DNA from 4 places in the Sporosarcina sp. FA15 genome. Region 2 is predicted to be linked to each of the others. Evidence: riboswitches for the same ligand, from Rfam matches in the RefSeq annotation. Region 2 holds a riboswitch; each other region holds the start of a gene.

Region 1 (3,747 bases), 480 kb from region 2:
ATCTGCTTTTGCCAGCGTTTGTCGGATTTTAAGCCCGATTGTAGAAAAACGTGCCCCAAGGGATCCGGTTTCGCCTTGCAGTTGCAATGCTTTTTTATCTGTTGTATCCGCCGCAAGGAAACACCCAATAACGGCACCTGCCTGTGACAGGTCAAGTGCAACCTCTTTTAATGATTCAATAAGGTTTACAACTTCTTTTGACGCACCAGCTGACTGAGGAACTTCAAATGCAGAAGCCGTTTCTTCTAATGAACCTAACTTTTCTTTTACGCTATCCAAATGTGTCCGTAGTTCTGTCGATCCACTTCCACCTTTAAAGAAAACGTCAAGATCCCATACTTCAGAATACGTTTTTTGCGTCACTATTATTCCCCCTTAATTCATTCAAAATTTTCTAAAAACACAACTTGATTATAACATGAATTTTCGGTATGCGAAATAATGCAATTGTGACGGAAGGTTCATACTTTCCTTCGCAGGTTCCACCATTCCTCTGTATACTATTCAGTAGGAGGATTTAAATATGTTTAGAATTATAATTATGACCTTTTCGCTCATTGCGGTCGTTCTAGTCAATGCAGCTGCGAATATAATGCCTATCAATGGAAAAACAACCGGGCAAATCTCTAATAGTTTACCGGTACTATTTACACCTGCAGGATATACCTTTTCAATTTGGGCAGTTATTTATCTGCTTCTCGCTATCTGGTTATACGGCTTTATGCGCAACACAGTAAACATTAATCATGCATTATTCAATCGGAGGGTAGTTTTGTTTGTGCTCAGCTGCCTATTAAATATCACTTGGATTTTGCTTTGGCATTTTGGTTTCTTCGGATGGACAATTATTATCAACCTGCTTCTTCTTTTAACACTGTTAACCATTTATTTTACTTATTCTATAAAAAATAGTCATATTCATGGTAGAGTTCCGATTGCTGTCTATCTAGGATGGGTTTTTGTCGCGACCATTGCAAATATCAGTTATGTCCTTACTTTGCATGAATGGTCTGGTTGGGGACTAAGTGACCCGCTATGGACCGTCATCTACTTGACTATCGCAACCGCTATTGCACTTCATTTTTTATACCATTACGCGGATATAGCATTTAGTGCTGTCTTCATATGGGCATTTATAGGTATCACTGTAAAAAACGGTGCTGATGAACTATTCGTCTCTGCCGCAGCCCTATTTCTTGCAGCTACAATCGCAGGATTCATGTTCTTCAGACGAAAGTCATTCACACCTAAATAAAAGTGCAAGACGCTGTTTAGCCCCGACAAGCGCTGAAAGACTTGAAGACAAAGGCGGTCTTTGCCTTTTCGGCAAGACTGAAATTAAAGGAAGGCAGTCTAAAATCGCGACATCCTGTCGCAACAAGGAGGGATGTAGCTCAATCCCTCCCCACTGCATGACCCACTTCGTGTGGGCCCAGGGGCTGGCGTCTGGAGTCTAGACATCGATCCATGTAGAACAACTTATACTTTCTTACCTTAAAAAAAATCGCCGTCCTCCCACATTGGGCAGAACGGCGATTTTCTATTTTCTCTCTAAAAGACGCGGTGCTGTAGTGAATAATATTGACGCAACAATTGCTGATAATATTATTGAAGGTATCATGTAACTTGCATTGTATACGAGTGAATAGAGCCATACGGGCTGTCCCTCAGGTGCATAAGATGCAAAAAATACAATTCCACCAATGAAGTGAATCAAGTATCGAAGTAGGCCACCGATAACTGTCCCCAGAACGATTGCTGTAACCATTGAGCCTTTGTTGCCTTTTACTTTACTACTTAACAGCCATGCAAGTGTAACACCTGCCACTCCAACCAACGTGTACGCCACGAAGTAATCAAGGGCAGCCTGTATTATATTAAAGACATAGCCTCCCATCATCAGTTGCAATAACCCGCTGACGAAGCCAGTCAGCATACCGCCTGCAATCCCCCATCTAAATGCCATGACAACAATCGGCAACATTGACAGCGTAACCGAGCCACCCTGTGGCATTTTAAAACCAATCTGATCAAGTACAAATGAAATTGCACCTAAAATAGCTATTTCAAGTAAAAGTTGAAGTCTTTTCCGATCCAAATTAATTCATCCCTTTCCTAGCTCAGCGAAAGATGTGGGCATAAAAAAAGACATCCCGAAATAGATGGGACATCGAATATGTCAATTTCCATCCACATTCCTACGCAAGAATAATCTTACAGGTTCTAAGGGTCAGGACGTGCTGTCCAATCTCAGCCAAATAGGCTCCCCCTGTGGTTCCAGTAATTTAGTTGTCTAGTTCATTGTATAAGATGGGGATCCTATAAGCAAGATGATTAACAGGGATGATAATTATCCTATATATGTTGAAATTAAGAATTCCATTAAATTCGCTGCGGCGCTAGGAGATGCCGCCAATCTCAGGCTCCAGTTAACCCTTGTATGGCCTCTTCGCCAAGTTTAATCTAGGGATTCATTTACTCAATATATATATAGTTAAACTAAAATGGAGGGATTCGTGTGTCAAACAATAAACTGTTAGCCGCCCTATGCTACTTTAGTGTCTTCTTCACCCCTTTACTTATACCCGTCATTATTTATTTCGTTTCGGATGACCGTGAAGTAAAACACCATGCCAAGCGCTCTCTCGTTTCACATCTTGTTCCTGTCGTACTTCTTATTGCAGGATTTATCATTTTTTCTTTTTCAATGTTTTCCTTTACCTACGACCTGAATGTAATGCCTAGTGGTAACTTTGGATTTTGGCAATTAACACCTGTCTTATTCATGCTAGTTTATGGAGTTTTGCTCATAGCAATTCTAATTTGGAATGTGTTTCAAGGTGTTAAAGTATTGAAGTGAATGTTTATAAAACCACCTATTCGGGAAAAAAGTAACAAATGCTGTGTTTAGGAGTGATTCGTAATGAATATTGGAAAATTATTAAAAACCGCTATTAAATTGGCGCCTATTGTCTATCCGATTGTTCGCAAAGTAATGAAAGAAAAAAAAGCAACAAGCACGACAATCCCAAAGAAATAATTCGACAGTCTGCAAACGTTTTTTAAGTTTGTAGGCTTTTTTGTTCAGCTCCATATGATATAGTATGGTATGGAAAAGAATGAACGGAAGAAAGGATTTGAACATAATGATTGCAAAAACTGAACAGGAAATTGAAGCGTTAAAGAAAATCGGCAAAATTGTTGCTGAAATCAGGGAAGCGATGAAAGAAGCAACTGTCCCTGGTAAAACGACGAAAGAAATTGATGACATCGGCGGTCGCCTATTCGAAGAAAAAGGTGCAATTTCAGGTCCTATCGCAGAATATGATTTCCCTGGATTTACATGCATCAGCGTCAACAGTGAAGTTGCCCATGGCATGCCTGGTTCCCGCGTCATAGAAGATGGAGATCTCGTTAATATTGACGTCTCAGGTTCCTACAATGGTTATTTTGCTGACACTGGCATTTCATTTGTTGTCGGTACACCCGATAATAAGAAACAACAATTATGTGATGTGGCTAAGAGTGCATTTGAACGTGCAATGACGAAAGTTAAAGCAGGTTCAAGCTTAAACCAAATCGGTAAAGCAGTTGAACGCGAGGCAAAAGAAAATGGCTTAAAAGTCATCAAAAACTTGACTGGCCACGGCATCGGTAAAGCGTTGCACGAAGAACCTTCGCATGTACTCAATTATTATGACGCTTGGGATAAGACGCTTCTGAAAGAAGGAATGGTTCTTGCAGTTG
Region 2 (3,747 bases):
TCGGCGGCTTGCCGTTTTCTAAAGTCGCAGCGAGTATTGAAATGTTAGCAACACAAGTAGCTCCGATCGTTCGGCGTGAAACGGCTCGTTAAGGTATCTCATAATAATCTATCTGGAAACATAGAAATCAATTGATACCGTATAAGTAATAGCTTCACTTATTTATATGTTGAAACACATGACTGCTTACTTTTGTGATAAAACACTAGAAGCCTTATGTACATGTGCTTTTGAATCGCTTTGGACTGAACGACTACTGCACCATTATCGGAATTTCTTGCAGCGTAGGATGCGACTTTGTCGCATCCTACGCTGCTTTTTCGTTAATTGTATGGGGGCCCTTCGTCCGCCGCTCTTCAAAGGTACAGCTACACTAAGTTCTGATGCTTTTGGGAACGAGTGAATAACTACATTCCTATCCATAAAGGGGCAGCCAAAGATGCAATTTTGGCTGCCTAATCCCACTCTATAGTATTTCCTTTTTGTATTTTAGAAAGGGTCACTTTCTATATGGCATCACATTGTTACTTGTATGATTTTTGCCAAAGTAAGTAAGGAAAGCTTGTTAAATGCAGCAGAGTGCCCGAAATTTCATCTTCGGGCACTTGCAACTTTTATAGAAAGGTAGTTATTCTTCCATCTTCCAAAGTAGTTGCATTTTCCACTTAAACATTGTAGGTATGTGGTGGACAGTTAGTTGTAACAGGATTACCGAAAAGAGTGTAGCTGGCATTTCCAGCCACATTTAACCCGCGGTAAAGGTGTTGTAATCATTTCGTCCAAAGCTAGCCGCAAATGTACAAGTCAAACGTAGACTTTTAAGCTTTTCTTAAGGTTTAGGCTGTCCCTTGTAAGGCGCCTTCGCTTAGTTTATATAGGCATCCATTTGTTCAACATGTAACAGTTTAATAGTAGTAGATGAATGGGGAGATTACTTGCACTCCTATTTTTTCGTATTACACCACTCATTTATAAATAACATAAGCGTCTTGGTAAATACCACTAATTCTTCAATGTTTATCTTTTCATCGACTGAATGTGCCTCTTCCAACTTTCCAGGACCATAGATAACAGTTGGAATTCCTGCTGCTCCTAGCCAGCCCGCATCTGTTACTGATCTCGACATACCTATTATTGCAGGACTTTTTTCGGTTTGTTCATGACAATGCGCAAGAAGTTGAACAGCTGCATGGTCCGCATTCATTTCAAGCGCCGGAAATATTTCTCCACGTTCTTCAATCATTGATTTTCCACCCCAGCGAAAGTGAATGGGATTTTCTCTTAACCACGTGTCTGCTTTTGCTACATGGTTCAAATGCTCTTCGATTTCTTTTGTTACAGATTGATAGGTTTCATTCGGATAGAAATGAACGGTGATCCAGAGCCGACATTCATCCGCCACAAAAGCTGCATGCCTTCCTCCTTCTATAACTGCTGGATTAATAGTAGTGGTGCCAGGCGCAAAACCCGGATATTTTTTTGTCACAGCCCAGTGACGTTCTAAATCTTGTAATCCAGCAATAACCTTCATCATCTTTTCTATCGCACTAGCCCCATTAACCGAACCGCCTGCATGAAGCATACTCATCCTCATTGCATCATGGAAAACTTCCTTACTTTTAATCGTTATCCAGCCGGTAATCACACCACCCTGACCATGGATTTGACGATCACTGCCATCGACTACAAGTGCAAAGTCTGCTGTATAGCCTTTTTCCATACATGAAAGTGTTCCAGCCTCTCCCGCTTCCTCCCCAATGACAGTCTGAATTTGCAAATCACCTTTCAGTTCCACACCTAGTTCGTTTAATAATTTAACGGCTAGTAAAGTCGCCGCTACTGCACCTTTCATATCGGATGTTCCTCGCCCATATGCGTTGCCATCTTTAGTCGTTAGTTCAAAGACAGGCACAGTCCACTCTGTTTCATCCCCCACTTCCGCAACGTCTATATGTCCATTAATGATTAGGCTGTTATACAGGTTTCCATCCGTTCCCTTTTTAACGCCTACAACGTTCGGGTCGCCAGGAAATACATCCCAACTAACCGTTTCAAATTTTTCTTGTGCTAAAAAATCTTGAATATACCGCTGTACGCCTGTTGTATTTCTTGCCGGTGGACTAACTGTCGGGAAACGAACGAGGTCCGCTAGCAATTGCACTAACTCCTCTAGACGTTCATCAACTAGGTTACTAATTCTATTTTCCATTTTACTCATCCATCCCTTATCTATATTTTTGGTAGGTGAATCTATATACGTTGTAATAAAGAATTCCATTGAATTCACTACGGCGCTAGCCCTTGTAATGCGCCTTCGCGCAGTTCACTATCTTTATTTCATTTGTTCAACATATATACACTGGAACAGAAAACAGCCGCTTTCCATAATCGGAAGGCGGCTGTTTTCTACGTATATAAAGACATTGAGTGTAGAGTTTCAGCTGCTTCCCTACGCTAGTATGAACTAGATCAGGTTCGAAGGGTTTACATCTATGATGTGTCTCAGCCTAAACGGCTCCCCTAGCAGTATCTATTTAGTTTTTTCTTCTTCACAATGCATCTGTTCTTTCTTCCCCTTTAGGAAGATAGTTCGATAAGTCGATATCACGTAACCCGTTCTTTATTTTAGTTGTGTAACCTAAATTTTCATTCGATAAAAACGAAGCTTTTGAAGCAATCATTTCTTCTAATAAAGGCAAATACGTCGGATCAATATCTTTCCAAAGTTTGTACGAATTTATTAAATCCTCTAAAGTCAGATGCTTGTAATCATCGCCTTTATAGTCACGTAATGCGGAAATACGATACCAAATATCGCCATTATCACGAATCCAATCATCTTTATCCGCTACAATCGCTGTTTGTATAGCCTGCGCTGTATCTAAATACTTCTGATCACCGAACTCATTATAAGCCATGAGTAAAACGTTCATACCGCCCAACACATGATTCATAGAGGCATGTGTCGTTACTTGCTGTGCAATCGGGAAGTAATCCGCGATGTAGTAAGACTCGTCATTCACAGGAATGACGTTTCCTTTACTTTTTTGTGAGACTAGTAAGTCAGCATAATTACGCAATGGCTCTTTCGCATTCTCAATTCCAAAATCAGCACCACTATTATAGTAGAAAAGCGCGATTTGCTCATTAAAACGTGTATCAATGAATGGAGCTGTAATGTCATATAAATCTTTCAAATAGGTGCTTGTAACTTCTGTTTCCCAATAATCTTTGTCACCTTTGAAATTCTTCAAGTTAACAAATGAGTTGTAAATTAAGTTCTCAAAATAACGATCCTCTTGCTCATTATATAAAACCAGCGCACGATCTTCTTTTAATAGAAGTAAGTTCCGCCCATATCCTTGCCCTGTGTCAGGCATTGGCTCTGTGGTTATCGCCATTTTATTGTATGGGCCACCCGCCGTGTACCAATTATTACGTTTTTTATAATACTTAGCTGACTCAAGCATCCAGCTCTCCATATTCTCTTCATTCGCAAATAATTGGTCATCCGCATTCATATACCACTGATCTACAATGTCATTGCCTTTTGAATTTAACGTATGCACAGATAATAATGTTGTTCCAACCTGAGCATAAGACAGTGCCTCTTTTTCACCGAGCAATTGACGCATGTAACTGTAGCCATCATTCTCATACTCTAATGACAATTGCTTTGACAAATAAGACTGACCAACCATCCGCTCCTTCACTGATCCATCTAGCTTCACAAATTGGAGTAAACCT
Region 3 (3,747 bases), 960 kb from region 2:
CTGCGTTCTGAAATTCCGCCAATCGCAACAATTGGTAAGCCAGGTAACAACGATGCCACTTCCCTAATTGTCTCGATACCAATAACCGGTTGCGTATCCATTTTCGTCTGTGTCTCATAAACTGGACCTAGACCGATATAATCAGCCCCAGCATCAGCTGCCGCAATCGCTTCTGTTACATTATGCGTAGAAACACCTATTAGCATGTCTGGACCAACCTTGTCACGCACTGCTGAAATATATCCGTCTTCCTGCCCGATATGAATACCGTCTGCACCAATTTCAATCGCAAGACCTATATCATCATTGACAATGAAAGGTACACTATATTGTTCACATAATTGCTGACACGCTTGTGCAAAAGCCTTCAATTCTTCACCCGTTAATGCACCAGGCCCTTTTTCACGTAATTGAAAGCTCGTTATACCACCCTTTAACGCCTCTTCTAAGACATGTAACGGGTCGCGTCCCGCCAAATTCACTGTACCCATGATGAAATATAAGTTAACTGTTTGCTTATCCATAAACTACAACCCCTTCCATTGTCTTGTTACCGCGGCGTCCATATGCCCAGTGATTCGTCGGACCATGGCCGCCACCAATTTTAAGTCCATCTTCAATTGCTGCGTGGATAAAACATTTTGCAGAAACAACTGCATTCGCTGCCGTTTCCCCATTTGCCAAAAACGCTGTCAGTGCCGCCGAATACGTACACCCTGTTCCATGCGTATCTTTCGTATCAATCCATGGTGCGCGAACCGAGAACCGTTCCCCGTCAGCCCCCATGAACAGATCTTCCGCATAAGGCGCTTCTTTCCGGTGGCCCCCTTTAATAAGAACCGCCCCCGCGCCCAACGCTATTATATGTTTCGCCGCTCGTTCTATGTCTGCATTCGTCTTTATTTCCATTCCTGCAAGCACTTCTGCTTCTGGAATATTAGGTGTAACAATAGCTGCAAGAGGTACAAGTACAGTCTTCAACGCTTCAACCGCCTGTCTTTCTAGCAATGAAGCACCCCCTTTCGCAATCATTACCGGATCAATGACAAGTGGAATTCCGCTCCAATGAAACGCCTCTCCCACTGCATAGATAATTTCTGTCGAAAAGAGCATCCCTGTCTTAATCGCTTTAACATCAAAATCTTCAATAACTGCCTGTATTTGCGCTTTAATAATAGCGGTGTCAACCGGCTGTATCGCCGTCACTCCAAATGTATTTTGCGCTGTCACCGCTGTCAGTGCCGACGTACCGAAAACACCCAATTCTTGGAACGTCTTCAAGTCTGCCTGAATACCCGCACCACCACCACTATCCGACCCCGCAATTGTCAATGCCACACGTACCATTCGATTCGCCACCCTTTTATTTATACTAAAAAGCCGCTTCCCGGTGGCGTAAGAAAGCGGCTAGCCATTTAACTATTCGTAAAAGGCGTACCCACTTTCCTACGCCGGTATAATCCGGATCAGGTTCCAAGGGTCCGCGCATTCATGCACGTCTCAGCCTAAAAAAGGCTCCCCTAGTGGTTGTTAAACTATTCAGCTTTGTAGCAAGTGTAACATATCTAGTGTGAGATTGTGGGAATGTTTGGTCCATTTTCAATAGAAGCATAGAGTAATGGAAATAAAAAACTCCATCAAATAGGTTCAATATATATAATAAACTCGTTTCACGTGGTAACAGTTTATTCCATTCTATCGTCGATAAGAGTATAGTTAATGACATAAACAGAAAGAAGGCGCAGTTTATGCATAAAGCAGACAGCAGACCGAATAATCCCGACAAATCCATGTGGATCAGTCTTTTCGGGGCACTCGTTATTATTGCAGTGGTCATTATTACTAATCTTACAATGGGTTAACATTCACTAAAACCTAGATAGGCCGACATCACAGCGGCCTGTTTTTTTATTCAGAACCCCAAATTCTTTCCACTTCTGAGTCCCCATCCTTAATCCGTATAACATACACGTCTGGATTCGTCAGTGCCTGCCACTGCCCAAAATCGAATCGCTCATCATAACACCTTAATAATAGCGCCATTAAATTCCCGTGTGTCACAAGCACTGTCCGCGAACCGTCACCCAGCTCATCCACAACATCACAGACCCTCGACATCGCTTCACTCGAAGATTCCCCACCTTCATATTTTAGATGAAGGTCAAAAAACGTATCTTCCAGCTTTATCAACCAATCCTCGAAATCCATTGAACTTAGCACGCGCTCCATAAGCCGACTATCCACCTCTACATGCAACTTCTTCCGCTCAGCTATAGGCCAGCCCGTCTGACGTGCACGAGAAAACGGACTCGTAATAATCCGTTCCACTTCGATATCTTCGAAAAACGCTACAAGCTGATCCGCCTGCAAAATCCCTTCAGCAGTCAATTCCGCGTGTGGTGCCTGTCCTTCTGCGGAGCAATGACGCACGATGTAAATAACTTTTTCCATACCCGCTTCACCCCATTCTTCTTACTAAATAGACATACAACCCATTCGCAAACTAGCTGTAGTCATCCCTATTACTCTTTTTCCCTTGTATGCTCCAAAGAAAACATCTCAATGTCTTAGATTCCTTAGAAATCACGACAAAAAGTGCCTGTACAATAAACCATCATGAAAATTTAAACATTCATGGTGGTTTCTTATGCAGGCACTCACTATTATTTATTCATCTGAGCAAGGAAGTCAGCTAGAGGGTCTTCCTCTTCTACAACAGAGGTTTCTTCTGGCTCCTTTAACTGTTCCCAATCAAAATTATCCAGATCATCCTCTATGTTAATCAATTGATGTTCTGTTTCCACCTCAACGGCAGCGCTCGTTTCTTCCTGCAAATATAATGCTGCATTTACATCTATTGCATTGCTGTTCAATGATGCAAAGAGAGATGCTGTGCGGATTGGATCGGACATCAACTGATAGACGATACTCCCTAGTAGCGCCTCGGAATGTTCGTGCTTTAACCAATCACGTTGCGCTTTAGTTAACCCTTTTGGGAGCGGAATTGTTATGGCCTCTCTATGCTTTAAAAGTGAGTCATTCACCCCATCTATCACGAACTCCGCAATTTTACTGGAAAAGTTTCTTCTTTCGACTTCTTTTAACTTTTGCAGTTGCTTTAGTGTGTGGTCAGATGTATCTGATGGGAGACGAAATGTAATGGGCTGTCCCCTTTTTAATCCCGCGTCATTCATGCATAGTCACCTTACTTTGTTTTAACTAACTTTTCTTCTTCTTTAATTTTGACTTGTTGATTTTTTTTCGCAAAGTCTGAAATTAACTTGTAATAAGCGTTGGCCATCATCCAAACACTTTCTTTTTCATCTTCAAAGAAATCGATATTATAACCATCTAAGCTATTATTTAACGTTTTAAGATAGTCTTTAAGGACAATAGAGCCTCCGCCAATGAAATAGCAAATCTCAGATTGCGAGTTTCTTGCCCATACATTCCGTAAATGGCGGTATTGCTTTTTCGCTAGCTCCAAGAGAATCCGGTCTACAATGTCATGAACACTTGTCCGGCTTCCTTTTACCATAATATGATTACGGTTATTTTTCTTCGTTATAATGTCCACAACATCTAGACGACTGTCCAACTCTACGCCATGTCTAACATAAATTTCTTCCCGAATAGCATCCAGAGACTCTGAAACACCCAAGTTAAAGCCTTGTGCCTTATCATCATCAACTTTACGATTCCTAATAACCGCAACATCCGTTGATAACCCACCGATGTCTTGTATCA
Region 4 (3,747 bases), 280 kb from region 2:
GTTAATAGGATCAGTCGGACTTGCGGGGAACTTGATATCCAGTTCAATGCCTTCATCTTTGAAATAACCTTTTTCCTCCGCAACATAAAGGAAGCTATGTACAGCATTAGGATACCAATCAAGCATGATACTTACCTTTTCTGTTTTTTCATTAGTATTGCACGCGCTGAGCAATAGAATTAGCGCAATACTTGTAAGTGATAATGTGATTTTCTTCAATTTTTAATCCTCCATTTTAACGTTCGATTTTCAATAATGGTCACGCAGATGAATAGACCGATTCCGACGGCACTCAGTACAAAGATGGGTGCGAAAACAGCTGCACCATCGAACTGCGTCATCATACGCCTACTGAAGTAACCAAGGCCTGCCTGCGCGCCTAACCATTCTCCGATTGCAGCGCCAATTACACTTAGTGTCACAGCGACTTTCATTCCAGAAAAGAAATGAGGGAGGGCAGTTGGTACGGAATATTTATAGAAAATATCCTTTTTTGAAGCACCCATCGTCAAAAAAAGTTCTTGTATATCTTTTTTTCCTGACGATAAACCATCGAATGTATTCACTGTTATCGGAAAAAATGTGATGAGCACAGTAACAGCAACTTTGCTCCAAATTGTGTAACCAAACCACAGTACAAAAATAGGTGCAAGCGCAATAATAGGAACCATTTGAGATGCAATGAGAATTGGATAGAGCGCTTTTCGTACGCCGGGATGGGAAGACATTAGCACTGCAATTGCTGTTCCTGAAATAATCGAAATGGCTAGGCCGATAATAATCGTCATCAAAGTAACCGGTAGATGTTTCAACAATAATACTTCCCTCAGTTCCCAAAAACGTATAAAAATTTGTATAGGGGAAGGGAGAATGAACGCTTTACCGTAAAGGCGTGCACCCAACTCCCAGATACTTAGAAATCCTGCAATGATTACTAAGGAAGCCGTATTTTTCACAGCGAAACCTCACTTCTGAGCTTGCCGATAAGCAGTTCTTTTAGCTCGAGCATTTCAGCGCGATGTAAATCGTTTCTTATTCGAGGTCTTTCAAGAGGCACTTCGATTTCCACGAATGAAGTGACAGGTTTGTTTTGCAACAGAAAAATACGGTCTGACAGAAACAGTGCTTCCTCTACGTCATGTGTGATGAAAAGGACAGTTGATTTGCGCTTTTCCCACAGATTGATGAGCCACTCTTGCATAGCCAGTCGAGTGATAGCGTCGAGGGCCGAAAAGGGTTCATCCAATAACAGTAGGGAATTGCCAGAAAGGACAGCGCGCAAGAAAGCGACGCGCTGCTTCATTCCACCCGAAAGTTCGCCGGGATAGTTATCCTCCGTTCCACCAAGGCCGAACTCCTGTAATAATGGTTGCACTTGTTCCTTAGCAGCCTTCTTATCTAATCCGGCTACTTCAAGTGGAAGGCATGCATTTTCTAAAATGGTTCGCCAAGGAAGTAGCAAATCTTGTTGGGGCATATAGCCGACCTTTCCGAGGCGCTGAGTATTTGGATTCCCTTCAAGAGAAATGGTACCGTTTGAGGGTTCATCTAATCCGGTTACAAGACGGAAAATCGTGCTTTTACCGGAACCGCTAACACCAATTATCGAAATAAACTCACCGGGAAGAATGTTGAATGACAGATTATCGAGTATGCTGTTGCCTGATTGGTACGTGAATGAAACACCGTCAAACGATAGCATTTATCATTTCAACTCCAGGCCACATTTGTTTTGTATTTGCCATATCCCAAAACATATATTCATAACGAGTTGTATTGAGGAAGATCTCCTCGAGCTTTAACAGTTCATGCTCCGGTTTTCCTTCTGTTGATTTGTTCATTAAATCAATACACCAGCCCGCAAGTTCCTCGAATTCATCCGAAGAATACATCTGAATCCAATCGCCATATAACGAGTGATCGGCAGCACCTGGAATAGCATTTAGCTCCTTACCGATTTCCCAGTAACTCCATGCGCAAGGAAGCAGAGCAGCCATCACTTCCGCAACGGTTCCATTTTGACAGACGTGTAACATGTAGTGCGTATAGGCAAGAACAATTGGTGACGGCTTAGCGTTTTCAAGTTCCTGTTCAGAAATGCCGAACCGCAGTGCGTAGCTTCGATGCAGGGCCATTTCCTTGTTCAGCGTCCCATCGAGTAGTGTCGCGAATTTGCCCATCGTTTCCAAGTCGTCGGCTTTTACAGCCCCGATCGCAAACAGTTTTGCATAATCAATCAAATACAAGTAATCCTGTACCATATAAAACCTGAATTTATCCGGATCAAGCGTCCCATCGCCAATTCCTTGTACGAACGGATGGCTATGATTCTGTCTCCAGATTGGTAACGTCTTTTCTAACAAACGGTCAGTGAACTTCATGATATCAACACTCCCTTTGTATTCTTGAAAACCAAAAAACCCACTCCTTGAAGAAGAAGTGGGTTGTAGACAATCAAAAGTATCCCGGAAAATAGACCGGCAGAATTATTGTGTCAGCACCTCTTCCTTACGCTGGTATTAACCAGTTCAAGTTATAAGGGTCAAGGCACATGCCTCTCTCAGCTCTGTTAGAGCACCCCTAGCGGTGGATCATATGAAATTGGACTCATCCCCATTATAAGCATATTAAAAATAGAAGGTCAACCTTAACTTTGTGAAAAGTTAGAAAGGAATGTATGTTTCCTTTTACAAGAATTATCCTGTAAAGTAGAAAGAAAAAGTATTGAAAGGGGAAATGAATTTGAAATTTTTCCATACAGCGGACTGGCATTTAGGCAAGCTCGTTCAAGGTATATATATGACAGAAGGACAGCGTTATGTGCTTGATCAATTTGTAGAGGTAGTCAAAAAGGAGAAGCCAGATGCGGTCGTTATCGCAGGCGATTTGTATGACCGTGCGGTGCCACCTACAGAAGCGATTGCACTACTTGACGAAGTGCTTGGAAAAATCACTATGGAACTTGGAATACCAGTCCTTGCGATTGGAGGAAACCATGATAGCCCGGGACGCCTCCATTTTGGAAGCGGATTGATGCGAGTAAATGGCTACCATATTGCAGGTCAGATGACGAAAGTAATCGAACCGGTCGTTTTGTCAGATGACTACGGTGAGGTTCATTTCCATCTCGTACCATTTGCGGATCCTTCTGTTGTAAAACATTTGCACGAAGATGAAACGATTGTGAACCATAACGATGCGATGAAGAAAGTGACGGCAACTATCCGTGAACAAATGGCAGAGGGGGTCCGACATGTATTTGTTGGACATGCTTTTGTGACACCTCACGGAGAAAGTGAAAATAACACGAGTGACTCCGAACGACCGTTGGCAATTGGTGGGGCAGAATATGTGTCGGCGCATCTTTTCGAAGGATTTAATTATACTGCACTTGGCCACCTACATCAGGCACATTATGTGTTAAATGAAACAGTGCGATTTGCGGGTTCGCCAATGAAATATTCGATTTCAGAAGAACATCATAATAAAGGGTTTCTAATTATCGAACTTGATGCTGCAGGGCAGGTATCTGTTGAGAAACGGGAGTTGAAGCCAAAGCATGATATGCGGACGGTTGTAGGGACGATGGAAGATATTTTGTTGCACCCAGTAAGTGAGGATTATGTTTTTGTTAAATTGCTAGATGAGACACCGGTTTTATTCCCGATGGAAAAAGTACGGTCAGTCTATCCGAACGCGATGCATGTTGAGCGTAAAGTGCTCATGCTGACCGCAAATGCGATTGAT

What was found. A riboswitch is a leader RNA that binds a small molecule or an ion and turns the genes downstream of it on or off. The one in region 2 is predicted to bind thiamine pyrophosphate.
Region 1: another riboswitch for thiamine pyrophosphate. It lies ahead of thiT (energy-coupled thiamine transporter ThiT); the one in region 2 lies ahead of ACP8HG_RS00710 (acetylornithine deacetylase).
Region 3: another riboswitch for thiamine pyrophosphate. It lies ahead of thiD (bifunctional hydroxymethylpyrimidine kinase/phosphomethylpyrimidine kinase); the one in region 2 lies ahead of ACP8HG_RS00710 (acetylornithine deacetylase).
Region 4: another riboswitch for thiamine pyrophosphate. It lies ahead of tenA (thiaminase II); the one in region 2 lies ahead of ACP8HG_RS00710 (acetylornithine deacetylase).

What each region holds. Positions count from the first base shown of each region.
Region 1 is NZ_CP188818.1:4,273,675-4,277,421, reverse strand. It holds gene ACP8HG_RS20325 (M3 family oligoendopeptidase) at 1-363, opposite strand, end outside; gene ACP8HG_RS20320 (tryptophan-rich sensory protein) at 524-1,255, shown strand; gene thiT (energy-coupled thiamine transporter ThiT) at 1,541-2,098, opposite strand; TPP riboswitch at 2,179-2,280, opposite strand; gene ACP8HG_RS20310 (DUF4870 domain-containing protein) at 2,519-2,860, shown strand; gene ACP8HG_RS20305 (hypothetical protein) at 2,924-3,040, shown strand; gene map (type I methionyl aminopeptidase) at 3,147-3,747, shown strand, end outside.
Region 2 is NZ_CP188818.1:127,717-131,463, reverse strand. It holds gene ACP8HG_RS00715 (LLM class flavin-dependent oxidoreductase) at 1-92, shown strand, start outside; gene ACP8HG_RS00710 (acetylornithine deacetylase) at 944-2,218, opposite strand; TPP riboswitch at 2,430-2,532, opposite strand; gene ACP8HG_RS00705 (S-layer homology domain-containing protein) at 2,550-3,747, opposite strand, start outside.
Region 3 is NZ_CP188818.1:3,793,985-3,797,731, reverse strand. It holds gene thiE (thiamine phosphate synthase) at 1-524, opposite strand, end outside; gene thiD (bifunctional hydroxymethylpyrimidine kinase/phosphomethylpyrimidine kinase) at 517-1,347, opposite strand; TPP riboswitch at 1,427-1,532, opposite strand; gene ACP8HG_RS17880 (histidine phosphatase family protein) at 1,909-2,451, opposite strand; gene ACP8HG_RS17875 (hypothetical protein) at 2,664-3,194, opposite strand; gene ACP8HG_RS17870 (ParM/StbA family protein) at 3,206-3,747, opposite strand, start outside.
Region 4 is NZ_CP188818.1:406,549-410,295, forward strand. It holds gene ACP8HG_RS02060 (ABC transporter substrate-binding protein) at 1-219, opposite strand, end outside; gene ACP8HG_RS02065 (ABC transporter permease) at 216-956, opposite strand; gene ACP8HG_RS02070 (ABC transporter ATP-binding protein) at 953-1,702, opposite strand; gene tenA (thiaminase II) at 1,689-2,381, opposite strand; TPP riboswitch at 2,489-2,592, opposite strand; gene ACP8HG_RS02080 (exonuclease SbcCD subunit D) at 2,743-3,747, shown strand, end outside.